3 regions of the Geodermatophilus sp. SYSU D00684 genome follow, and region 2 is predicted to be linked to each of the others. Evidence: riboswitches for the same ligand, from Rfam matches in the RefSeq annotation. Region 2 holds a riboswitch; each other region holds the start of a gene.

Region 1 (7,353 bases), on a different contig from region 2:
TCAGCCCGCCGGGCCTGGCGCAGCAGATCATCGACGAGAACCGCGGGTCGTTCACCTTCGGGGCCGAGGCGACCAGCCCGCTGGCACTGGCCAGCGCGTACTCGACGTTCGCCGCCGGCGGCACGCAGTGCGACGTCGTCCCGGTGACCGCCGTCCTCGACCGGAACGGGGAGCCGGCGGTCGGCGCCGACGGCGAGCCGCTCGCGGTCGGCGACCGGTGCACGCCCGAGGCGATCCCGCCCGGCGTGGCGAACACGATGAACCAGATGCTGCGCAAGGACGTCGAGCCGGGGAACCCGGGGCAGACCGGTGCGCGCGCCTACGTCCGCGGCCACCAGATCGCCGGCAAGACCGGCACCTCGCAGGACAACTACTCGGTGGCGTTCGTGGGCTACACGCCCGAGATCACCGCGAGCGTCATGGTCCTCAACCCCAAGCGCAACGAGGACGTCGGCGGCTTCGGCGGCGGCAAGGGCGCCACCATCTGGCGCGACGCGATGGAGCCGATCCTCACCACGCGCGGCAGCGGCGAGTTCGCGCCGGCCGACGAGACCGTGCAGAACGGCAACACCCGCCCGGTGCCCGGCTGCTCCACCGTCCGGGGCTGCGAGCGGACCCTCGCCGACGCCGGGTTCACCCCGCGGACGGTGCGCGTCGACAGCGACGAGCAGCCCGGCGCCCTCGTGGGCACCAGCCCGCCGCGCGGCGGCCGCGCCGTGCCCGGCCAGGTGGTGTCGATCCTGGTGAGCAACGGCAGCGACTACGTGGAGCCGGCGCCCGAGCCCGCGCCCCCGGCCGACCCCGCACCCCGGCCGGCGCCCGCACCCGGCTCGCCGTCCTCGCCGCCCCCGACGCCGTCGTCGCCTCCGCCCCCGCCCCCACCGTCCCCGGAGCCGCCGCCACCGGCCACGGAGCCGCCGACGGCGCCGGCGACCCCGGCGCCCGAGCCGCCGCCCGCACCGGCCACCCCGGCACCCGAGCCGCCGCCCGCGCCTGCCGCGCCCGCCCCGGAGACCCCGCCACCCGGCTCCCCCTGGCGGCCGGCCGGCTGACGCCGGCCCAGCCGCTCGTCGAGGGACTGGGTGAGCAGCCACCCGGCCAGCAGGACCAGGTGCAGCAGGAACAGCCACAGGCCGATGGCGACCACCGCGCCGACGACGACCAGGCCGCCGAAGGGCGCGCCCAGGTCCAGCGGCAGGGACAGGAACAGCACGAAGCCCTGCAGGAAGCCGGACAGGCAGGCGGCCGTGAACAGCGCGCCGCTGACCAGCGCGCCCCACCGGTGCCGGCCGCCGGCCACCACGCCGTAGCCCCACAGGATGGGCACGGTGAGCACGAACAGCACCGAGTAGTAGCCGACGGCGAACCGCCCGATCAGGGGCCCGGCGCCGTCCTCGCGGGCCAGGTCGGCCATGACCGTGGCGGCCAGCAGCAGCGGGTACAGCAGCAGGGGCGTGACGACGACGAGGGGCAGCGTGAGCAGCCGGCCCCGCCAGCCGGTGAGGTTCTCCCGCCGCCGGCTGAACCGCATCAGCGCCCGCCGCAGCCCCTCGCCGTACAGCGACAGCGGCAGCAGCGCCAGCGCGAACCCCAGCAGGTCCAGCCGGACGCCGGCGTCGACCAGCCGGTCCACCGCGCCCGGCGCGCCGAGCGACTCCGGCAGCAGCTCGGTCAGCCGCTCGCTGCGCGCGCGGACCTCCTCGGCCGAGGTGGCCAGCGCGGTCAGCCGGACGGAGACCAGCACCAGCGGCACCACCGCGATGCCGGCGTAGAAGGTGAGCCCCGCGCCGATCAGCGCGAGGTCACGGCCGTGCAGCAGACGGCGGGCGCCGGCCAGCAGCGTCCGTGTCTCGGCCCGCACCCGGGCCGCCGTCCACCTGCGTGCCGGGTTCACCCGCTCATGCCACCAGACCGGGCGGCCGGCCGGGGACCCGGCGCCGCTCAGTCGTCGGTGCTCGCGTCGTCGGTGGTCGGGGCGTCGTTGCCGGGGTTCTGGCCGGTCTCCTGGCAGCTGGCGTCGTTCTCGTTGCTGGCGTTGCCGCCGGCGGCGTCGCAGTTGGTCGGGCCGCGCGAGAAGTCGGTGTTGTCACCGCAGGCGACCAGGGAGCCGAACAGGGCGAGCGCGACGAGCGGCCGGGCGATCCGTGTCCGGGTGGCGCGCATCCGCGTGGAGGAGGACATGCAGCAATCGGTACACGCCCCCACGGGCGCGCAAACCGGCGGGGGTCGGCAACCTCCCGGAGTCGCCCGGTCACCTTGTGTGAGCGATGTAATTACACCGGGGTGATTGTCACACGCCGGTCACGGACCTTACGCTCTGTGTGTCCAACGGGGCGGTCCGTCACCAGTCCGGGTGACACCCCACGGACGCCGTCGAGCCGGTCCCCCTTCCGGAGGGACCGGGCCGGGGACCCATCGCAGTCCTGGGGTGTAGCGCGTGCCCGCACGCGCCGGGCGACTCCACGCCCGAACCCGTCAGCTAACCCGGTAGGCGGCCTGGGAGAAGGAGAGACCGCCGCGTGGCGTCCCTGCGCACGTCCGTCCCCGGCATGCCCGCGACCGGCCGCGGCCGCCGCGCCGCCCTCGCCCTCGCCGGCGCCCTCGGCATCGGCCTCGGGCTGGGTGCCGTCCCGGCGCCGGCCGGGGCGGAGGAGCCGGCCACGGCCGCCGAGGCCGCGCAGCTGGTCGCCGCCCGGGGCCACGACCTCGAGGTCGTCACCGAGCAGTTCAACGAGGCGCGCGAGGCGCTCGCCGCCCAGCAGGCCGCCGCCGACGCCGCCGCCGCGCAGCTGGCCACCGCCCAGGCCGCCGTGGACACCGCCCGTCAGCAGGTCATCGGCATCGCCCGGTCGGCCTACACCGGCGACAGCATGGGCTCCCTGCAGGCGCTCATGACCAGCGAGGACGCCGACGAGTTCGTCAACCGCGTCACGCTGCTGCAGGGCGTCGCCGGCTACCAGGGCGAGCTGCTCGGCCAGGCCGTGGCCGCCACCGACACCGCCACCGCCGCGCAGACCGCGGCCGCCGAGGCCGCCGCCGAGGCGCAGCGCCAGTACGACGCCGTCGCCGCCCAGCAGGCCGACCTCGAGGCCCAGATCGCCGCCTACCAGGCCGACTACGCCCAGCTGAGCGCGGAGGAGCGCCGCGCCGCCCTCGACGCCGCCGCCGCGGCGCACGCCTCCGAGGGCTCCCGCGCCAGCCGCGACGAGGACCGCGAGGAGCCCGCGACCCCCGCGGAGGAGCCCGCCGCGGCCGCCGCGCCGGCCAGCGGCGTCGCCGGCATCGTCGTCTCCACCGCCATGGCCCAGCGCGGCGACCCCTACGTCTGGGCGGCCGCCGGCCCGGACGCCTTCGACTGCTCCGGCCTCACCCAGTACGCGTTCAAGGCCGCGGGGATCAGCCTCCCGCACTCCAGCAGGATGCAGTCGACGATGGGCACCGCGGTCTCCCGCGCCAACCTGCAGCCCGGGGACCTGGTCTTCTTCTACAGCCCGGTGAGCCACGTCGGCATCTACATCGGCAACGGCCAGATGGTGCACGCGCCGACGTCGGGCGACGTCGTCAAGGTCGCGAGCGTCGACGCGATGGGCGGCTACGCCGGCGCCCGCCGCATCGGCTGACGCGCCCGGCCCCGTTGCAGGGGCCCGCCGCGAGCGTGCGAGCGGTGGGGGGCAACGGGGTCCTTCCTCACGTCCGGACCTGCTGCAGCAGGCCCCGGACGATGGCGGCCGTCGCGCCGGAGGGCAGCCGCACCTCCCGGCGGGTGACCACCCGCGGATCCACCTCCCGGGCCCCCGGCAGGCCGCTCACGTCGGCCACCACGTGCTCCCGGACCCGCAGCCGCCCGTCGGCCGCCGGCGGGACCGGGGAGCCCGGGCCCCGCACCACGTGCTCGTGCAGCACGCTGCCGCCGGGGGCGGAGAGCACCTCCCGGCGCAGGTGCGGCCACAGGGGCAGTGGCCAGCGCCGGACCTCGAGGTCCGGGTCGCCGAACCGGCGGTCCTCCACCTGCTCGGCCGGCCCGTGGCCCCGTCCGGAGGCTCGCGCCGAGCTTGCGAGGCGTGAGAGGGACGGGGTCCTTCCAGCAGCGGGTGCGCGCCGCGTGCGCCCCGGCTGGGCGCGGGTCGCGCCCGGCCGGGGCAGGGCCGCGGCGACCAGGTCCGGCCGCAGGTCGGCCATCCGGCGCAGCAGGACCAGGCAGAACTCCCGCCGCGCCGGACCCCGCACGGCCCGACCCTGCCACGCACGTCACACCCCGCGACCGGGACGTCGGCGTCCGCTGCCGCGTTGACCCTCCGGAACCGCCCCCGACCCGAGGACCGCGCACCGATGAACCCCCGCACCGTCGCCCTGGCCTTCCGCGCCGTCGCCGTCGCCGAGGCCCTGTCCTGGATCGGCCTGCTGGCCGGGATGTACGTCAAGTACGTGCCGGAGACCTCGGAGGTCGGCGTCCAGGTGTTCGGGCCGGTCCACGGTGCGGTGTTCGTCGCCTACGTGGTCGTGGCCCTGGTCGCCGCGCGGGTGCTCGGCTGGTCCCGCTGGACGACGCTGCTCGCGCTGGCCGCCTCGGTCCCGCCGCTGGTCACCGTCGTGTTCGAGCGCTGGGCCGGGCGCACCGGGCGGCTGGCGGCGCCGGTCCGGGCCTGACCTACCGTTCCGGTCATGCCGGAGCCCGTGCTGCCCTCGACCGCCCGCAGCCTGCTGGCCCGCACCGCCCGGGTGCAGCGCGAGGGCCGGGCACCCAGCCTGGTCGCCGGGGTGGTCCGGGACGGCGGGCTGGCGTGGTCGGCCGGCCGGGGCGACGTCGCCGAGCCGCACACCGACGTGCAGTACCGGCTGGGGTCGATCAGCAAGACCGTCACCGCCGTCGCGGTCATGCGGCTGCGCGACGAGGGCCGGCTGGCGCTGGACGACCCGCTGGACCGGCACGTGCCCGGCACGCCGTTCGGGAACCGCTCGATCGGCCAGCTGCTCTCGCACCTGGCCGGCGCCGCCGCGGAGAGCCCGGGCGGCTGGTGGGAGCGGGTGCCCGGCGGCCCGCTGGCCGACCTGCGGCTGTCCGGGGAGCACGTCGTCCTGGGCGAGGCCCGGCGCTTCCACTACTCGAACCTCGGCTTCGGCCTGCTCGGCGAGCTCGTGGCCCGGCTGCGCGAGCGGTCGTGGGAGGACGTCGTCGCCGCCGAGGTGCTCGCGCCGCTGGGCATGACCCGGACGACGCCACGCCCCTCCGGCCGCGCCGCGCAGGGGTACGCCGTCCACCCGTGGGCCGACGTCGTCCTGCCCGAGCCCGAGCACGACGCCGGCGTGATGGCCGCCGCCGGGCAGCTGTGGGCGACGCTGGCCGACCTCGCCCGCTTCGCCGCCTTCCTGCTCGGCGACACCGGCGACGTGCTGTCCCCGGCGACGCTCGAGGAGATGGCCGTGCCGGCCGGCGTCGACGGCTCCTCCCCGGCCTGGTCGGCCTACGGGCTGGGCCTGCAGGTGCTGCGGGTCGACGGCCGCACGCTCACCGGCCACGGCGGCTCGATGCCCGGCTTCCTGGCCGGCGTGTTCGTCGACCGCGAGGAGGGGACCGGCAGCGTCTCACTGGCCAACACCACCAGCGGCCTGGACGTGCTCGTCCCCGGCCTGCTCGCCGACCTGCGCGCCGCCGAGCCGCGGGTGGCCGAGCCGTGGCGCCCGGCGCAGCCGCCGGTGCCGCTCGAGCAGCTCGGCATCTGGTACTGGGGCCCGGCGCCGCACGCGCTGCGCGCCGTGGAGGGCGGCCTGCTGCACCTCGGTCCGCTGCCCGGCCGCTCGGGGCGGGCCAGCCGCTTCCGCCGCGACGCCGACGGCACCTGGGTGGGCCTGGACGGCTACTACGCCGGCGAGCCGCTGCGGATCGCCGAGGACCACCTGGACCTCGGCACGTTCGTCTTCACCCGCACGCCCTACGACCCGGCCGCCCCCGTCCCCGGCGACGTCGACCCCCGCGGCTGGTCGGCCGGCTGAGTGCGCACTTCCGTGGATGTGCCCGGTGCACTTCCGCGGATGTGCACCGCCGTCACGGCCGGTCGAAGGCGTCCATCGTGGTCTTGACGACGGCGCCGTAGGCCAGGTGCGGCACGATGTCGCTCACCCAGTCGGTGGCCGACCAGCTGCGCGGGTCGGTGATCCCCAGCGCCGCCATCGGGCCGTTGGCCGCGACCAGGACGCCGAGCGTGGTGAGCAGCGTCCCGACCAGCGGCTGCGAGCGGAACCCCGAGGCGCGGGCGAGCCCGACGACGACGCCCACACCGATGCCCGCGACGAGACCGGTCAGCGGCCCGAGCCCCTGGATCCGGTTCTGCCGGTGCTCCTCGTCGCCCGGGATCGGCACGTGCGCCTTCTCGGCGAGCTTCTCCACAGTCTGCTCGGGCGTGGAGCTGGTGCCGCGGCCGCGGACGGTCATGTCGAGATAGGTGACGGCGTTGAGCGCGGTGGTGCCCGCCGCGCCGGCCGCGGCGCCCCGCACCGCCCAGCCCAGCGTGCTGATGCCCCGTCTGCCCTTGCCGAACGTCCCCACGGGGGTGCGTCTCGCCATGCCGTCCGCGGTACCCGCCGCGCTCACCAGGGCAAACGGGCGCATCCTGGGGGAGTGGACGACGCGGGCGCGGCCCTGGAGCGGGCGATCGACGCGCTGCTCGACGCCCGCGCCCCCGGTGCCACGATCTGCCCGTCGGAGGCGGCCCGCGCGGTCGACCCCGAGGGCTGGCGCGACCTCATGCCGGCCGCCCGCGCCGCCGCGGGACGGCTCGCGCGGCGGGGCGCGGTCGAGGTGACCCAGCGCGGCGCGGTGGTCGACGTCGCCACCGCCCGCGGCCCGGTGCGCGTCCGCCGGGTCAGCTGACCGGCAGCGGGCGGGCGAGGAAGGCGGCGAGCAGCCGGGCGGTCCGGTCGACGGTGCCGGTGTGCAGCACCTCGTACCCGTGCGTGCTGAGCGTGGGCAGGCTGACCAGCGCCGCCCGCGCCGTCTGGCCCGAGGCCTTCGCCTGCGAGGCGTCGGAGTCGAAGGACTGCCACACCGCCGTCTGCGGGTCCACGCCGAGCTCGCGGCCGGTGTCCACGAGCGCGTCGGCGACCACCCGGTCGTAGACGACGGCGTCGTCGGCGTAGGCGACCACGGGGCCGCCGTCGACGGTGACCTGGTACTCGGCCTCCGCCGGGCCGACGTCGAGGGCGACGGTGAGGTCGCCGGGCAGGGTCCGGGCGGCGTAGGAGGCGCCGATGCCGCCCATCTCCTCGCTGGTGCTGGCCACCAGGTACACGTCGCCGTGCGGGCGCCCGCGCAGCAGCCGGGCGGCGCCGACGAGGGCGGTCAGCGCGGCGCGGTCG
Region 2 (7,353 bases):
GCCGACGGGCAGGGACGTGAGCACCTTGGACACGAGAGAGATTATGCACGACCACGCATGACCATTCACGGGCGGGGTCGGGGCCCCCGGACCGGTGGGGCAGGATCGCAGGAGTGCCGGACCTCTCCCTCGGCGACGACCTGCGCGCTCTCGTCGACGCCTCCCCCTCCCCGTTCCACGCCGTGGCCGAGCTCACCCGCCGGCTGACCGCCGCCGGGTTCACCGAGCTGGCCGAGGCCGACGCGTGGCAGCTCGCCCCCGGCGGGGCGCACGTCGTGGTGCGGCAGGGCAGCCTCGTCGCGTTCCGGCTGGGCAGCGCCCCGCTCGCCGACGCCGGCATGCGGCTGGTCGGCGCGCACACCGACTCCCCCACGTTCAAGGTCCGGCCGCGGTCCGACGTCCGGCAGGCCGGCTACCGGCTGGTCGGCGTCGAGCCCTACGGCGGCGGGCTCTGGCACACCTGGCTGGACCGGGAGCTGACCGTCGCCGGGCGGGTGGCGCTGCGCGGCGGCCGGACCGTGCTGGTCCGGCTCGACGGCGCCCCGCTGCGGCTGCCGTCGCTGGCCATCCACCTCGACCGCGGCGTCCGCGAGGGCCTCACCCTCGACCCGCAGCGGCACCTGGTCCCGGTCTGGTCGCGGGACCTGGACACCGAGCCCGGGCTCACCGAGGCGCTCGCCGCGGCCGCCGGGGTGGCGCCGGGCGACGTCGTCGGGCACGACCTGGTGCTGGCCGACACCCAGCCCGCGGCCCCGGCCGGCGCCGACGGCACGTGGGTCGCCGCGCCACGGCTGGACAACCTGGCCAGCTGCCACGCCGGCGTGACGGCGCTGGTCGGCGCGGCGCCCGGCGAGCGCACCCAGGTGCTGGTCGCCAACGACCACGAGGAGGTGGGCAGCGGCTCGATGTCCGGGGCGCGCGGCAGCTTCCTCGAGGACGTCGTCCGCCGGCTGGTCGCCGTCACCGACCCCGGGGACCCGCAGGCCCTGCCCCGGGCGCTCGCGCGGTCCCGGCTGGTCTCGGCGGACATGGCGCACGCGGTCCACCCGACCCGGCACGACCGGCACGAGCCCGCGCACACCCCGCAGCTCGGCGGCGGCCCGGTGCTCAAGGTCAACGCCAACCAGGCCTACGCCACCGACGCGGCCGGCGGCGGCTGGTTCGCCGAGCGGTGCGCCGAGGCGGGCGTGCCGGTGCAGTACTTCGTGTCCCGCGCCGACCTGCCCTGCGGCTCGACGATCGGCCCCCTGGCCGCCACCCGGCTGGGCGTGGCGACCGTCGACGTCGGCGCGCCGATGCTGGCCATGCACTCCTGCCGCGAGCTCGCCTCGGCGCTCGACGTCCCGTTGACGGTCGCCGCGCTGACCGCCTGCTACGAGGACTGAGCGGGCGGCGGCTCCTGGCCGGGAGGCGGCTCCTGGCCGGGAGGCCGGCCGGCCGGGGCGCGGCGGAGGACGTCGGCGAAGGACTCCTCCAGCCGCGCCCAGGTGCCGCTCCACTCGACGAGCGGCTCGAGGATCCGCTCGAAGACCGCGAGCTGCTCGTCGAAGGCCTGCAACTGCCCCATCAGGCCCTCGACGAGCTGGCGCTGCGCCCGCACCGACGCCGCGATCGACCGCACCTGCGCCGCCGACATCGCCCCGGGCGGCGAGGGCAGCCGCGGCAGGGAGAACCCCGACGGGACGGCGCCGGCGGCCAGCCGGGTGGCCCGGTCGGTGAAGCCGCGCAGCTGCGCCACGAACTCCTCGACCGACCGTGCCACCAGCCCGCCGTCGCGGGGCCTGTCCTCGGACTCGCTCACGCGCACCTCCCCCGGCTCTCCCCGCCCGGTCGGCGGGACCCGGCCCAGTCTCGCGGCTGCGGACCTCAGCCGCCGGTCAGCGCGCGCAGCGTCCCGGCGTTGCGGACGGCGTGGCCGTACCCGTCGTTGTTGAAGTACGCGTAGACGTCGCGGCCCTGCCCGGCCCACTCGCCGATCCGGTCGGCCCACCAGCGCAGGTCGGCGTCGGGGTAGGAGCCGGCGTACAGGTGGGCGGCGTCGGGCCCGTGCAGCCGGACGTAGACGAACGGCGCCGTCGCGCGCAGCACGCACGGCAGGCCGGCGCCGCTCATCACGCAGTAGGCGGCGCCGTGCCGCTCGAGCAGCGCGAACACGTCCTCGTCGTGCCAGCTCGGGTGGCGGAACTCCACGGCCACCCGCATCCAGTCCGGCAGCAGGCCGAGGAAGTGGTCGAGCCGGGCGTCGTCGCGGGCGGCGGCCGGGTGCAGCTGGACCAGCAGCACCGCCCGCCGGGGCCCCAGCTCGTGCCAGGCCGCGGTCATCCGCTCGACCCACGCCTCGGGGGCGTACAGCCGCTTGGCGTGGGTCAGCCCGCGCGGGGCCTTGACCGACAGCTGGAAGCCCTCGGGCAGCCGCTGCCGCCACCCGGCGAAGGTCGCGGTGCGCGGCCAGCGGTAGAAGCTCGCGTTGAGCTCGACGGTGCCGAACCGGCGGACGTAGTGGGCCAGCCGGTCCCGGGACGGCGTCCCCGGCGGGTAGAGGACGCCCTCCCAGTGGTCGTAGCTCCAGCCCGACGTGCCGACGTGGACGGTCACCGGGGACCCCGCGGGGTCAGGCCGCCCGGCGCAGGCCGGCCAGCCGGGTGGCGGCGGCGAGCACCCGCCCGTACGAGCCCGGCGCCAGCCGCACCAGGACGTCGGGGACGACGGCGCTGGCGCCGATGAGCAGCCGCGGCCGGCGCCGCTCCACCGCCTCGACGATCCGCTGCGCGGCGCGGTCGGCCGGGTAGCGCAGCAGCCTGGCGAACTCGCGCTTGCCCCGCTCGGCCTCCGCGGGGTCGGCACCGCTGGCCACGCGGGCGGTCTCGGCGATCCGGGTGGCGATGCCGCCGGGGTGCACGCTGGTCACGCCGACGCCGTCCTCGGCCAGCTCGTGCCGCAGCGCCTCGGTGAACCCGCGGACGGCGAACTTGCTCGACGCGTACGCCGCCTGCCCGGCCGGCGCCATGAGCCCGAAGAGGCTGGAGACGTTGACCAGGTGCGACCCGGGGTTCCCCTTCAGCGTGGGCAGCAGCGCGTGGGTGAGCCGGACGGCGGCGCGGAAGTTGACGTCCATGACCCACTCGAACTCCTCGAGGGTCACCTGGTCGAACCGCCCGCCCAGCGCGACGCCGGCGTTGTTGACCAGCAGCGTCGTCGCCGGGTGACCCGCGACGACCCGGTCGGCGGCCTCGCGCAGCTGCCCGGCGTCGGCGAGGTCGGCGACGACAGTGTCCACCGACCGGCCCGGGGAGGCCGCGCGGACCGCCGCCGCGACGCCCTCGAGCCGCTCGGCGTCGCGGTCGAGCAGCACGAGGTCCGTGCCGCGGGCGGCCAGCCGCGGGGCGAGCGCGGCGCCGATGCCGCTGGCCGCCCCGGTGACGACGGCGGTACCGGTGAAGGCGTAGGGGCGCACGCGGCGACCGTATCCGGCGGCGCTCAGGGCAGCCGCCACACCGTCGTCCGGCGCAGCCCGGGCCCCTCGGTCTCGGGGACCTCGTACACCGCGGCGGGCTCCAGCCGCTCGTGCGGCAGGTACGGGCGGCCGGGGTCGCCGATCAGCACGGCGCAGCCGCGGGCCCGCGCCCGGTCGAGGAAGGGCAGCACCCGCCCGGTCATCTCCCGGTCGTAGCAGACGTCCCCGGCGACGACGACGTCGACGGCCGGTGGCTCCCGGTCCAGCACGTCGCCGGTGACGCTGATGCCGGTCACGCCGTTGAGGCCGGCGTTGACACCGACCGCCGTCCGGGAGAACGGGTCGACGTCGCTGGCCAGCACCCGGCGGGCGCCGGCGAGGACGGCGGCGACGGCGACCAGGCCGCTGCCCGACCCGAGGTCGAGCACCGTGCGGCCCACGACGGTGGCGGGCGCGTCGAGCAGGTGGCGGGCCAGCGCCTGCCCGCCGGGCCAGGCGGCCGCCCAGAACGGCGGCTCCTCCCCCGCCCCGCCGGCCGCGGTCTCCATCGCCTCCCACAGGGCGACGACGTCGTCGGCGACGTGCAGCCGCACCTCGGGGACGAGCGAGGGCCGGCGCACCTGGGTGTGCGCGCGGACGAACCCCGCGGGCACCACCCGGGTGGCCGGCCCTCGCTGGATCACCTGGGGATCAGTACCAGCCGGTGGCCTGCGAGTGCGCCCAGGCGTCGCACGGCGAGCCGTAGCGCTCCTCGATGTAGATCAGGCCGGCGTCGATCTGGCGGTAGCCGTCGGAGGTCTTGGCGATCCCGGTGCTGGCCCAGGTGGAGTCCAGGAACTGCGGGATGCCGTAGGCGGTGCTGGTGGGGTTCTGCGCGTTGGGGTTCCAGCCGCTCTCCTTGCCCCACAGCTTCTCCAGGCAGGAGAACTGCTCGCCGCTGCCGACCTTGCTCAGCGCGTAGTCCTTGAAGGAGCCGGAGGGCGCGGCCGGCGCGGCCTCCTCGGCGGCCTGCTCCTCGGCGGCCTGCTGCGCGGCGGCGGCCTCGGCGGCGGCCTGCGCCTCGGCGGCCTGGCGGGCGGCCTCCTGCTCCGCGGCGACGCGGGCGGCCTCGGCCTCGGCGGCGACGCGGGCGGCCTCGGCCTCGGCGGCCTGGCGGTCGCGCTCGGCCTGCTCGGCGGCGAGCTGCGCCTGGGCGGCACCGGCCTCCTGCGCACTGCGCTCGGCGCGCGAGGCGGCGACGTCGGCCAGCGTCGTCAGGTCGGGGGCGGTCGCGGCCTGCGCGGCGGCCTGCTGCTGCGGGATGCCCAGCTCGTCGGCGACGCTGACCGCGGTGCCGGCGGTGTCGGTGCCGGCGGAGGCGGCCGGGCCGCTGGTGGAGACGACGCCCACGATCAGCGCGCCGGCCGCGGCGGCGCCGAGCAGGAGGGCCGGGCGGCGCGGGCCCAGTGGCGGGCTGCCGCGGCGGAACAGGCGCCGGCGGGCGGGGGCCTCGGCGGCCGGCTCGGCGGCGTCGGCGAGCGCGGGCAGCTCGCGGGTGGCGGTGTCGGCGAGGACGTCGGGGGTGGCGAGCTCGACGGTCACGGGGGCGTCGGCAGGCGTGTTCGGGACGTGGCGGGACATGAGGGGGTGAGGGCTCCGAGGGAGAGTGCGCGCGGCAGCGGCCCGGAGGCGGACCTCGGGCGTGCGGGTGCGGCGCGGGTCTGGGGGGGTGTGGCGGTACGGGGTCCCCGGCGACGTCGTCGCAGGGAGCGGCAGGGCAGGGGCGGCCGGCGTCAGGCGGACGCGGGGGCGCGGTGTGCGCGCGGGCAGCTGCACCTGCGGGCCGCTTCGGCCCGGAGGCGGGGCATGCGGAGACTCTCCGTTTCTTCCGTGAGCCGCCTACCGAGTTAGCTGACGGGTTCGGGCGGGAAGGAGCCCTACGCGCGCCGGGCCGGAGCTCGGCGGGCGCGATTCACCCCAGTACTGCGGTGGGTCCCCGGCTCGCGTCCACGGGTGCGGACACGACTCGGCGGCGTCCGGCCGGGCTCCCCGGGACGGGGACCTGACGACCTGCCGGACGCCAGCCACCGTACGGTCGTTACCGGTTCGTGACAACGGCCGGGGCCGGAGGTGCGGTCGGGACGCGTGGTGCGGACTCCCCCGTCCCGGAACGCACCTCCGCGTCACCGCTGGTCAGGAGGCCGCGGCGACCTCGGGTCGGCCGGGACCGTGCAGAGGTGTCACGTCGGACACGTCCGTGGCGGACGGCGCCGGACGCGCCCCCGCGCGGGGCTCGGGCGCCGGGTCCTCCCCGAGGCGGGGCAGGCCCCGCTTGTCGCCGAGGGCGTGGACGTCGTCGGGCACGACCCCGGTGACGACGGCGAGCGCCTCGTCCAGCTGCCCGGTCAGCAGGCGCAGCCAGTCGCGCGCCCGGTCGCGCTCGTCGCGTAGGGGCGCGAGCTCGGCCTCGACGGCGGACCGGCGCTCGAGCGCCTCGGCGTCGGCCCGCGCCCGCGCCTCGGCGGCCTCGCGGTCCCGCCGCGCGCGCTCGGCGGCGGCCCCCTCCTCCAGCCGGGCCGCCTCGCGGCGCGCGGCCTCCAGGATCGCGGCGGCCTCGCTGCGGGTCTGCTCGCGGGCGGCGAGCACCGCCTCGCGCATCTCGGCCACCCCGGACAGCCGGGCCTGTGCCTCGGTGAGCGCCTCGGCGCGGATCCGCCCGGCCTCCTCCTCGGCGGCGGCGGTCAGCGCGGCGGCCGCCTCCTCGGCCCGGCGCATCATCGCGGCGGCGTCCTCGGGGCCGGGCAGGCTCTGCCGCTCGCGGACCAGCTGGGCCAGCCGGCGGCGGGCGTTCTGCAGCTCGGCCGACGCGGCGGCGTAGCGGCTGAGCAGGTGCTCGTTCTCCCGGCGCAGGACCAGCAGCTCGGTCTCCGCCCAGGCGACGTAGTCGTCGACCTGCAGGCGGTCGTAGCCGCGCACCGCCCCGGTGAACACCGGCCCGGTGCCCAGCAGGCCGTCGAGCCCGCGTCCCGGAGGCGGTTCGGCGGGGCCGTCCCCAGCCCCGTCCGGAGCAGCTCCCTGTCCCCGCAGCGACATCCCGGTTCCCCCTCGGTGCGCTCCGATCCGGTCCCCCACCGGCACGCCGGCGGGGGGTGATCACAGAGTTCCACCCGCCGGGTGCGGCCGAACGGGCCGACACGGGTGGGCGCGGGACGTGCGGACCGGTCGCGCCCGGACGTGCCGGGCCGGTCACCGTGCGCGGTCGAGAGGTCTCAGTACGGTCACGGCCCCCGGGGGGAATGCCCGGCGGGGGCGGCTCGTTGGGCGGGGTACAGTAGTTGCACTCTCAACCACATGGAGCACGAGATGCAGTTCGGGGTCTTCACGGTCAGCGACGTCACGACCGACCCGACGACGGGGCGGACGCCGAGCGAGGCGGAGCGGATCAAGGCCGTCGTCACCATCGCGAAGAAGGCCGAGGAGGTGGGCCTCGACGTCTTCGCGCTCGGCGAGCACCACAACCCGCCGTTCTTCTCGTCCTCCCCCACGACCACGCTGGCCTACGTCGCCGCGCAGACCTCCCGGCTGCAGCTGTCGACGTCGACCACGCTGATCACCACGAACGACCCGGTGAAGATCGCCGAGGACTACGCGATGCTGCAGCACCTCGCCGACGGCCGCGTCGACCTGATGATGGGCCGCGGCAACACCGGCCCGGTCTACCCGTGGTTCGGCCAGGACATCCGCAACGGCATCCCGCTGGCCGTCGAGAACTACGCGCTGCTGCGCCGGCTGTGGGACGAGGAGGTCGTCGACTGGCAGGGCCGGTTCCGCACCCCGCTGCAGGGCTTCACCTCCACCCCGCGGCCGCTGGACGGGGTCCCGCCGTTCGTGTGGCACGGCTCGATCCGCAGCCCGCAGAT
Region 3 (7,353 bases), on a different contig from region 2:
ACGCAGGCGAGCGCGAACCCGCCCCACCCGGCGCCGTCGATGCCGAGGTTCCAGCCGGAGAAGTCACCGCTGACGACGGCGGCCACGCCGAGGCCCCACAACCCCCAGACGCCGGCCGAGCGGGTGAGCCCGCGCTTGTCGAAGTAGCCGTCGTCGGCCTGGGCGTAGGTGACGCCGGAGGCGCCTCGGGTGGGACTGGTGGCCATCGGGTCTCCTCGGACCGGTGCGCGATGGCCGGGACGCTAGGGCGGGTGCGCGTCGTCCCCGTGGCGCCCGTGTTCCGATCACGGGTCGTTCCCGACCCGGTGTCCCGGCCGCCCCGCACGGGCGGCCGGGACGGCGGTTCAGGGGCAGGACTCCTCAAGCTTCACGACGCCGAGGTCGATCGTGCCCTCGGCCTCGCCGGTGACCCGCTGGCCGGCCGGGACGTTCTGCGTGCAGACCTTCCAGTTGGCGTCGAGCACCTGGTTGCGCCCGTAGAGCAGGTCGTGGGACAGGCTGAGGAAGACGCCGTTGGTCTGGATCAGGTCCTGGGCGTCCTGCAGGTTCATCCCGACCACCGACGGCATGGCGAAGTCGACCACCGGCGCGGCCGGCGTGGTCGGGGCCGCGGTGGTGCTCGGCGCGACCGCGGGCGGCGGGGCGCTGGAGACGGGCGGGACCGCCGGCTGGGGGCTGGGGGTCGCCGTCACGGTCTCGGTGACCGTGGTGGTGCTCGCGGCAGCGGTCGCCGGCTCGTCACCGCCACCGCCGAGCGCGGCACCGATGGTCCCCACGACGAGGACCAGCGCGAGGACGGCGAACCAGGGACGCAGGTAGACCGGCGTCTCCTTCCTCTCCGGAGGCGGGGGGAGGAAGCCGGGCAGCGGGCCCTGCGGTGGCTGCCACGGCTGGCCGGGCGGTGGTTGGGTCATGTGGGACACCCCGTCGTGCTGGAGGATCCCGCGGCGGCTCTGCTGTCGCGGGAGGAACCGCGGGAGCCTCACACGGCGGTGCAGGCTCCTCGGGGACTTCCGGGACGGCGTCGTCGCGGAACGGTCACGGGACGCCCCGGTCGCCCCGCGGGCACCCCCGGACACACCGCGGCCCCCGTCCCGGGTGGGGACGGGGGCCGCGGTCGGGAGTGCGGGTCAGTGGCCGCGACCGGCCTGACCCTTGCCGCCCTTCGCGTTCTTGGCCTGGAAGTCGCGGACGAACTGCTTGATCTTGGCCTGGTTCTGCGGCTTCTGGAGTTCCTGGACGACCTTGGCGGCGACGCCCGAGGCGATCAGCTTCCTCATCATGCCCATGGGGGGCTCCCTCCTCTCGACTGCTTGTTCCGGTGCCCCGACAACGGGCGACGCAACCGTCGCGATCCCGGGCCCTTCCCCCGATCCGGTCGTGGTGGGCCGCTGACGGGCTGTGCGGGCGCACCGCCGCGTCCTTTCTCGTGCGCCCCGGCGTGTCGCCGTCGGCGAGTCGGGGCGGCGCGCCGGGAACACGGGCACCTCCGCAGGTGACGAAGGCGATTCGCATCCGCGGCCCACGTCAAGTCGGCGTGTCGCTCCCGGGCGTGGCGCGGATGCGGTCCGGTTGAGCACAGCAACACCCCTCCCTACCGTCGTCGCGGTCCGGCCGGGGCCCTTCGCCACCTCCCGTGTGACACCCCGCCGGACACGCCGAACCAGGCGGCCGGCACCCAGCCGGCACCCGGGCCGGGGACCCACCTGAGCACTGGGGTGAAGCGCGCTCCGTCGCGCCGGGCGACTCCTCCGTCCGAACCCGTCAGCTAACCCGGTAGGCGGTCGCGGAGAACAGGAGAACCGTCGTCGATGACGACTGCACGCACGTCCACCGCCCGTCGCTCGTTCCGCGGCATCGCCGTCGCGGCCATCGCCGGAGCCGGCATCGCCCTCTCACCCCTCCCGGCGTCGGCCTCCACGGGCGGCGGGGGTACCGGGACGGTCGCCGCCGCGCCGGCGCCCGCCCCCAACGGCGCGGCCCAGACCGCCGTCGACACCGCCCTCGCGCAGGTCGGTGACCGCTACGTCTACGGCGCCACCGGTCCCGACAGCTTCGACTGCTCGGGCCTGACCAGTTACGCCTACAAGGCGGCGGGGGTCTCGATCCCGCGCACCTCGAAGGCCCAGTCGACGTTCGGCACCCCGGTGGCGAAGGCCGACCTCGAGCCGGGTGACCTGGTGTTCTTCTACAGCCCCGTGTCGCACGTGGGCATGTACATCGGCAACGGCCAGATGGTCCACTCCTCGACCGCCGGCAAGCCGGTGGCCGTGGTCGACCTCGACTCGATGCCCAGCTACTCGGGCGCCCGCCGCGTCGCCTGACGCAGGGAACGGTGTCCCCGGCCGGCTCGCCCGGCCGGGGACACCGCCCGCCGGTCCTACCCTCCCCCCGGTGACCTCCGCCGTCCCCGCCTGGCCGCGGCCGGCCGGCTCCGGACCGGTGGTGGCGGTGGGCAAGCTGGTCGCCGACCAGCTGCTCCCGCTGTCCGCGCCGCTGGTGGTCGGCGGTCAGCAGCGGGTCGAGCGGACGACGACGGCCGGCGGCGCCCCCGCCAACGTCACCGTCGGCGTGGCTCGTCTCGGTGCGCCGGCGCGGCTCGCGGGCTGGGCCGGCAAGGACCCGCTCGCCGACGGGCTGCTGGCGGGTCTCGCGGCGCGCGGCGTCGAGCTGGCGGTGGTCCGCCGCGGCCGCACGCCGCTGGCGACGGTGCTCGTGCACCCCGACGGCGAGCGCACGGTGCTGACCGACCGCGGCGAGGGCGGGCTGGAGCCGGCCGACGTCCGTCCGGAGTGGTTCGCCGGCGCGGCCGTCGTCCACCTCGACGGCTACGACCTGCTGCGCTTCCCCGACGCGGTGCGGGCCGCGGCCGACACGGCGCACGACCTCGGGGTGCCGGTGAGCGCGGACGTCGCCGCGGCCGCCCGGATCTCGGCTCACGGCGAGGGCGCCTACGTCGACCTGCTCACCGGGCTGCGTCCGGACGTGCTCTGCTGCAACGCCGCCGAGGCCACGGTCCTGGGTCTGGACGGCGACCTCCCCGCCTGGGCGCCACCGCTGGTGCTGGTCCACGCCGGTGCTCGTCCGACGCGGGTCGTCACGGCGGAGGGCACAGTGGAGGTCCCGGTGGAGCCGCTGCCGGCGGGCGGACCGCGCGATACGACCGGTTGCGGGGATGCGTTCGCGGCCGGGCTGCTGACCGGCTGGCGCGCAGGTGTACCCGTGCTGGACGCCGTCTTGACCGGTCACGCGGCGGCCGCCGTGGTGGCCGGGGTCGTCGGCGGCCAGCCGCCGCTCCCTCCACCGTCGACGAGCTTTTGACCTGCGCATTCACCTGGCGTCAGGCTGTTCGTTCGGCTAGACTTCGTACATGTGTTCGAGTGAACAGGGCGGCGGTGACGTCCTCAACGACGTCGCCGCGCTGGTCGCCGAGCGCAACCGGATCGACGCCCGGCTGGCCCGCGCGGTCCGCGCCGCGGAGCTGTCCCAGGCGCCCGAGCGGGACGGGCAGAGGTCGATGACCTCCTGGCTGCGCGGGCACTGCCGGCTCTCGACGGCAGAGGCCGCGCGACTGGTGCGCAACGGCCGGGCACTGGAGCACTTGCCGGCGCTGGCCGAGGCCCACGAGGCGGGTCTGGTGTCCGCCGAGCAGGTCGCGGTGGCCGCCCGCGCCGTGACCCCCGAGCGGCTGGCCTCAGCTCTCGAGCAGGGCGTGGACCTGCCGGTGATCGACGCGGTGCTCACCGGCGTGGCGGTCGAGCGGGAGCACGCCGACCTCGTCCAGGTGGTGCAGCACTACGTCAACGACCTCGACCCCGACGGGCCGGAACCCGACCCCACCGAGGGCCGTTCACTGACATTGTCCCGGCACGCCGACGGCAGCCTGTCCCTCCGCGGGCACCTCGACGCGGTCGGCGGGGAGAAGCTGCAGACCGCACTCGAAGCCCACGTGCAGGCCGACCGGCCCGCCGGGGACGAGCGCACCCGCGCCCAGCGCCTCGGCGACGCCCTCGTCCAGGTGGCCGACAATGCGCTGGCGTCCGGGTCGCTGCCGCAGCTGCGCGGGCACAAGCCGCAGATCGCCGTCGTGATCGACGTCGAGGACCTGGTCGACCCGCACGGGAGCCCGAACGCCGGGCGGATGGAGTTCGGCGCGACCATCTCCGCCGCGAGAGCCCGGTGGCTGGCCTGCGACGGCGCGGTGTCCCGGGTGGTGTTCGGCCCCGACGGCGCCCCGCTGAACCTCGGCCGCGAGCAGCGGCTGATGAGCCGGCACATCCGCAAGGCAGCCGAACTCCGCGACGGCGGCTGCGTGTTCGCCGGCTGCGGCGCCCCGACCTGGTGGTGCGACGTCCACCACCTGGTCCACTGGATCGACGGGGGCGACACCTCGCTGGAGAACTCAGCCCTGTTGTGCGAACGCCACCACACCAAGGTCCACCACGGTTTCCGCGTCGAACGACAACCCGACGGCCGATGGCACACCTACCGGCCCGACGGCACCGAAATCACCACCCCCGCACTCCTGCTCTCCCCCGCCGCCTGACTCAGGGCAGGTAGCGGCGGCGGAAGAGCGCTGCCCAGTCACTCAGCGCCGGCACCGCAGCGGCGGCGTCCGCGAGGTCACCGTGCCCGCGGAAGAGGACCCGCGTCGGCAGGGCACCGCGATCGGCGTCGATCCGGCTCACCACGTCCCGGGCGCCTTGATCGTCGTCACGGGCGAGGACCAGGGTGATCGCCGCGTCCCACGCCGGACCACCCGCGGAGCCGCCTCGGCGCACGCTCTCGGTGAGCAGCACGTTCCGCAGCAACTGCCGTGTCGGGTACTCGCCGAGGCGGTCGAAGGCGTCGTCGGCCATGCTGAACTGCTCGCAGTGCCGACGGTAGTTGGCGTCCTTCCCGCGGCGCCGCTTGTCCTTCTCCGGACCGGGGTCCCGGCTGAAGCTGTCCACGTACTTGGTCTCGACGGCGACGAGGAGGCTCCGGCCGTCGGCCAGCCGGGCAGCCAGCACGGCGTCGAAGGCGGACCCGTCCCCCAGGTGCTCGTACGGGGTCGGCGCCCACTCGCACTCGATGCCGTCGATGACGCGGTTGCCGACCTCGACCCTGTCGAAGCCCGTCACCGGCAGGTCCAGGAGACGACTGATGACGGCCGCGGCCTCGTCGCGGTGGGCGCGCAGGTGGCCGAAGACGCTGAACGCCAGCGGCATCGAGCTGAGCATGTTGGTGAACAGCCGTGAGCGCTCGAGCTGACCGCCCTCACCGCGCACGACCTCGGCGCGTGCGCGCGCGTACCGCGCCGCCTCGGGCGAGAGGAAGTTGCGGTCGCCGTCCTCCTCGCGCAGGTAGTTCCCGAGCGGCAGCTCCTTCCGCGTGCCGGCCGGCAGGCCGAGCACCTGCTCGCGGAAGTCCGACTGCCGCCGCCGTTCCCGTCGGGTGACCGGGTCGTCCGATCGGACGGTGGAGATGGCGCTGTCCGTCACGACGTCAGATCCGCGCCAGGAGTTCGGACTTCTTGGCCTCGAAGTCCGCGATGGTGATGACGCCCGCGTCCCGCAGCTCAGCCAGCTGGCGCAGTTGCTCGACGATCGCGGGGAAGCCGCCGTCACCAGTGGGACCCGGCTGCGGAGCAGGGGCAGGCGCCTGCTTGACGAGCGGGTCCGCTGGAGCAGCCGGCGCCGGCGGCATGAGCAACGCACTGACCGCGGCGCGCACCCGCTCGGCGAAGCCACCGCCGTCCGCCTTCTGCACGGAGGCGAAGACGACCTTCTGCCCCCTCGCGTGCAGGGTCAGCTTGCCGGTCAGTACGGCCGGGTCCCACAGGATCGACGCGACCTGCAGCAGGGGGTACTCCTCGACGGCCGAGCCGGCCCATCCGTCGCGGACGAACAGCAGACGACGGTCGGTGAGCACGAGCAGGCCCTGCCCCGAGCCGAGCATGGCGCCGACGAGGGCCTCGACCCGCTCGCCCGGCCACACGTGACCCGCGAGTGCGCGGATCTCCTTCTTCACGCCCAGCGTCGACGAGACGCGCGCCGCCGCCGCAGCGATGTCGGGACGTAGTTGCTCGCCCATGGTGCTCCTGTCCAGCGTCCGGCCCGCGTGGGCGCGGGCTCCGGACGACGGTAGGGACGGATCCACGGGTGCCGTGGGACCTGGGGGCCCGACCCGGCACGTCTCCCCCGGCCGTCTCAGTCGTCCCGTGCGGAACCGCCGGGGGGCAGGTGATCTCCGCGTCGGTTCAGTACCGGACGCCGAGGTGCCGCTCGGCGCAGGTCGTGCACAGTCCGGTGATATCGTACGCGCGGGCGTTGACCTGGCGGCGGCCCGGGCACCTCGACCAGGCGCTGCCCAGCGCCCGCACCAGCACGTCGGGCGCGACCCCGAGCAAGGCAGCGAGTTCCTGCGGTCCGTCGTCCACGCGACTCCCTCCCGTCCTCCCGAGGCGACCGGCCCATCGTGCGACCCGCTGCATCCGCCTCCGCTAGCGGGCGGCGTCAGGACGTCATCGGCGCGTGAGCCCTGTCCCGGTCCCGACACGTGCGAGTGTCGGTACGTGGCCGTGACAGACAAGACGACCGACGTCCTCGTCCGCACCGCGGGAGGCGCCTGGCAGCGGCCGACCGGCGAGGGCTACGTCAACGAGTACGAACTGCAGCAGGTCCTCGGCGAGCAGCCCAGCCTGATCGAGGGCGTCAGCGCTGATGCGGTGGCCGTACGGGAGTTCAGCACCGGTGTAGGACCGGCTGACCTCGTCGTCGTCGACAGGGACGGGACCGTCACCGTCGTCGAGTGCAAGCTGGCTCGCAACCAGGAGATCCGGCGCACGATCATGGGGCAGGTGCTCGACTACGCGTCCAGCCTCGCCGAGATGACGCCGGACGACTTCGTCCGCCAGTGGACTGCCCAGGGCGGGTCGCCGCTCGACGCCCTCTTCGAGCAGGCGCCCGAGGGCCGGGAGTCCCTGACGACCAACCTGCGCGCCGGCGTGTTCACGCTCGTCCTCGCCGTCGACACGATCAACGACGACCTACGGCGCATCGTGCGGTACCTGAACACCCACACCTCCGCGGGCATGCGGCTGCTGGCCATCGAGTTACGCCGTGTCACCCACGGGCAGACGGAGATCCTCATCCCCACCGTGTACGGGTCCGAGTCGGCCGACGACAAGAACGCGCGGCGCAGCACCGGCACCACAGTCCGATGGACTCATGCCGACGTCGACGTCTTCCTCCGCGAGCGCGACCCTGCGCTGGCGGATGCCGTGGCTTCGTTCGAGACGGAACTCGCTGCTGCGGGGTTCCGGGTGAAGGGCGGAGGCGCGGGCATCTTCCCCAGCTACTCGATCTGCGG

Evidence for each region. A riboswitch is a leader RNA that binds a small molecule or an ion and turns the genes downstream of it on or off. The one in region 2 is predicted to bind cyclic di-AMP.
Region 1: another riboswitch for cyclic di-AMP. It lies ahead of ACI79L_RS02415 (C40 family peptidase); the one in region 2 lies ahead of ACI79L_RS00580 (aggregation-promoting factor C-terminal-like domain-containing protein).
Region 3: another riboswitch for cyclic di-AMP. It lies ahead of ACI79L_RS13095 (C40 family peptidase); the one in region 2 lies ahead of ACI79L_RS00580 (aggregation-promoting factor C-terminal-like domain-containing protein).

What each region holds. Positions count from the first base shown of each region.
Region 1 covers NZ_JBJGZI010000002.1:199,204-206,556, forward strand. Annotated here, with positions in the region: gene ACI79L_RS02400 (transglycosylase domain-containing protein) at 1-1,052, shown strand, start outside; partial or broken gene ACI79L_RS02405 (YhjD/YihY/BrkB family envelope integrity protein) at 1,076-1,894, opposite strand; gene ACI79L_RS02410 (hypothetical protein) at 1,942-2,181, opposite strand; cyclic di-AMP (ydaO/yuaA leader) riboswitch at 2,374-2,510, shown strand; gene ACI79L_RS02415 (C40 family peptidase) at 2,520-3,620, shown strand; gene ACI79L_RS02420 (hypothetical protein) at 3,688-4,227, opposite strand; gene ACI79L_RS02425 (DUF3817 domain-containing protein) at 4,330-4,647, shown strand; gene ACI79L_RS02430 (serine hydrolase domain-containing protein) at 4,663-5,991, shown strand; gene ACI79L_RS02435 (hypothetical protein) at 6,044-6,562, opposite strand; gene ACI79L_RS02440 (DUF3253 domain-containing protein) at 6,617-6,868, shown strand; gene ACI79L_RS02445 (M42 family metallopeptidase) at 6,861-7,353, opposite strand, start outside.
Region 2 covers NZ_JBJGZI010000001.1:111,845-119,197, forward strand. Annotated here, with positions in the region: gene argG (argininosuccinate synthase) at 1-33, opposite strand, end outside; gene ACI79L_RS00555 (M18 family aminopeptidase) at 114-1,385, shown strand; gene ACI79L_RS00560 (hypothetical protein) at 1,373-1,801, opposite strand; gene ACI79L_RS00565 (DUF72 domain-containing protein) at 1,867-2,595, opposite strand; gene ACI79L_RS00570 (SDR family NAD(P)-dependent oxidoreductase) at 2,612-3,454, opposite strand; gene ACI79L_RS00575 (class I SAM-dependent methyltransferase) at 3,478-4,137, opposite strand; gene ACI79L_RS00580 (aggregation-promoting factor C-terminal-like domain-containing protein) at 4,145-5,035, opposite strand; cyclic di-AMP (ydaO/yuaA leader) riboswitch at 5,315-5,475, opposite strand; gene ACI79L_RS00585 (hypothetical protein) at 5,627-6,424, opposite strand; gene ACI79L_RS00590 (LLM class flavin-dependent oxidoreductase) at 6,785-7,353, shown strand, end outside.
Region 3 covers NZ_JBJGZI010000016.1:1,394-8,746, forward strand. Annotated here, with positions in the region: gene ACI79L_RS13080 (amino acid permease) at 1-206, opposite strand, end outside; gene ACI79L_RS13085 (hypothetical protein) at 345-914, opposite strand; gene ACI79L_RS13090 (hypothetical protein) at 1,131-1,289, opposite strand; cyclic di-AMP (ydaO/yuaA leader) riboswitch at 1,666-1,799, shown strand; gene ACI79L_RS13095 (C40 family peptidase) at 1,812-2,324, shown strand; gene ACI79L_RS13100 (carbohydrate kinase family protein) at 2,395-3,321, shown strand; gene ACI79L_RS13105 (DUF222 domain-containing protein) at 3,371-4,546, shown strand; gene ACI79L_RS13110 (PGN_0703 family putative restriction endonuclease) at 4,548-5,483, opposite strand; gene ACI79L_RS13115 (SHOCT domain-containing protein) at 5,488-6,075, opposite strand; gene ACI79L_RS13120 (hypothetical protein) at 6,242-6,421, opposite strand; gene ACI79L_RS13125 (hypothetical protein) at 6,557-7,353, shown strand, end outside.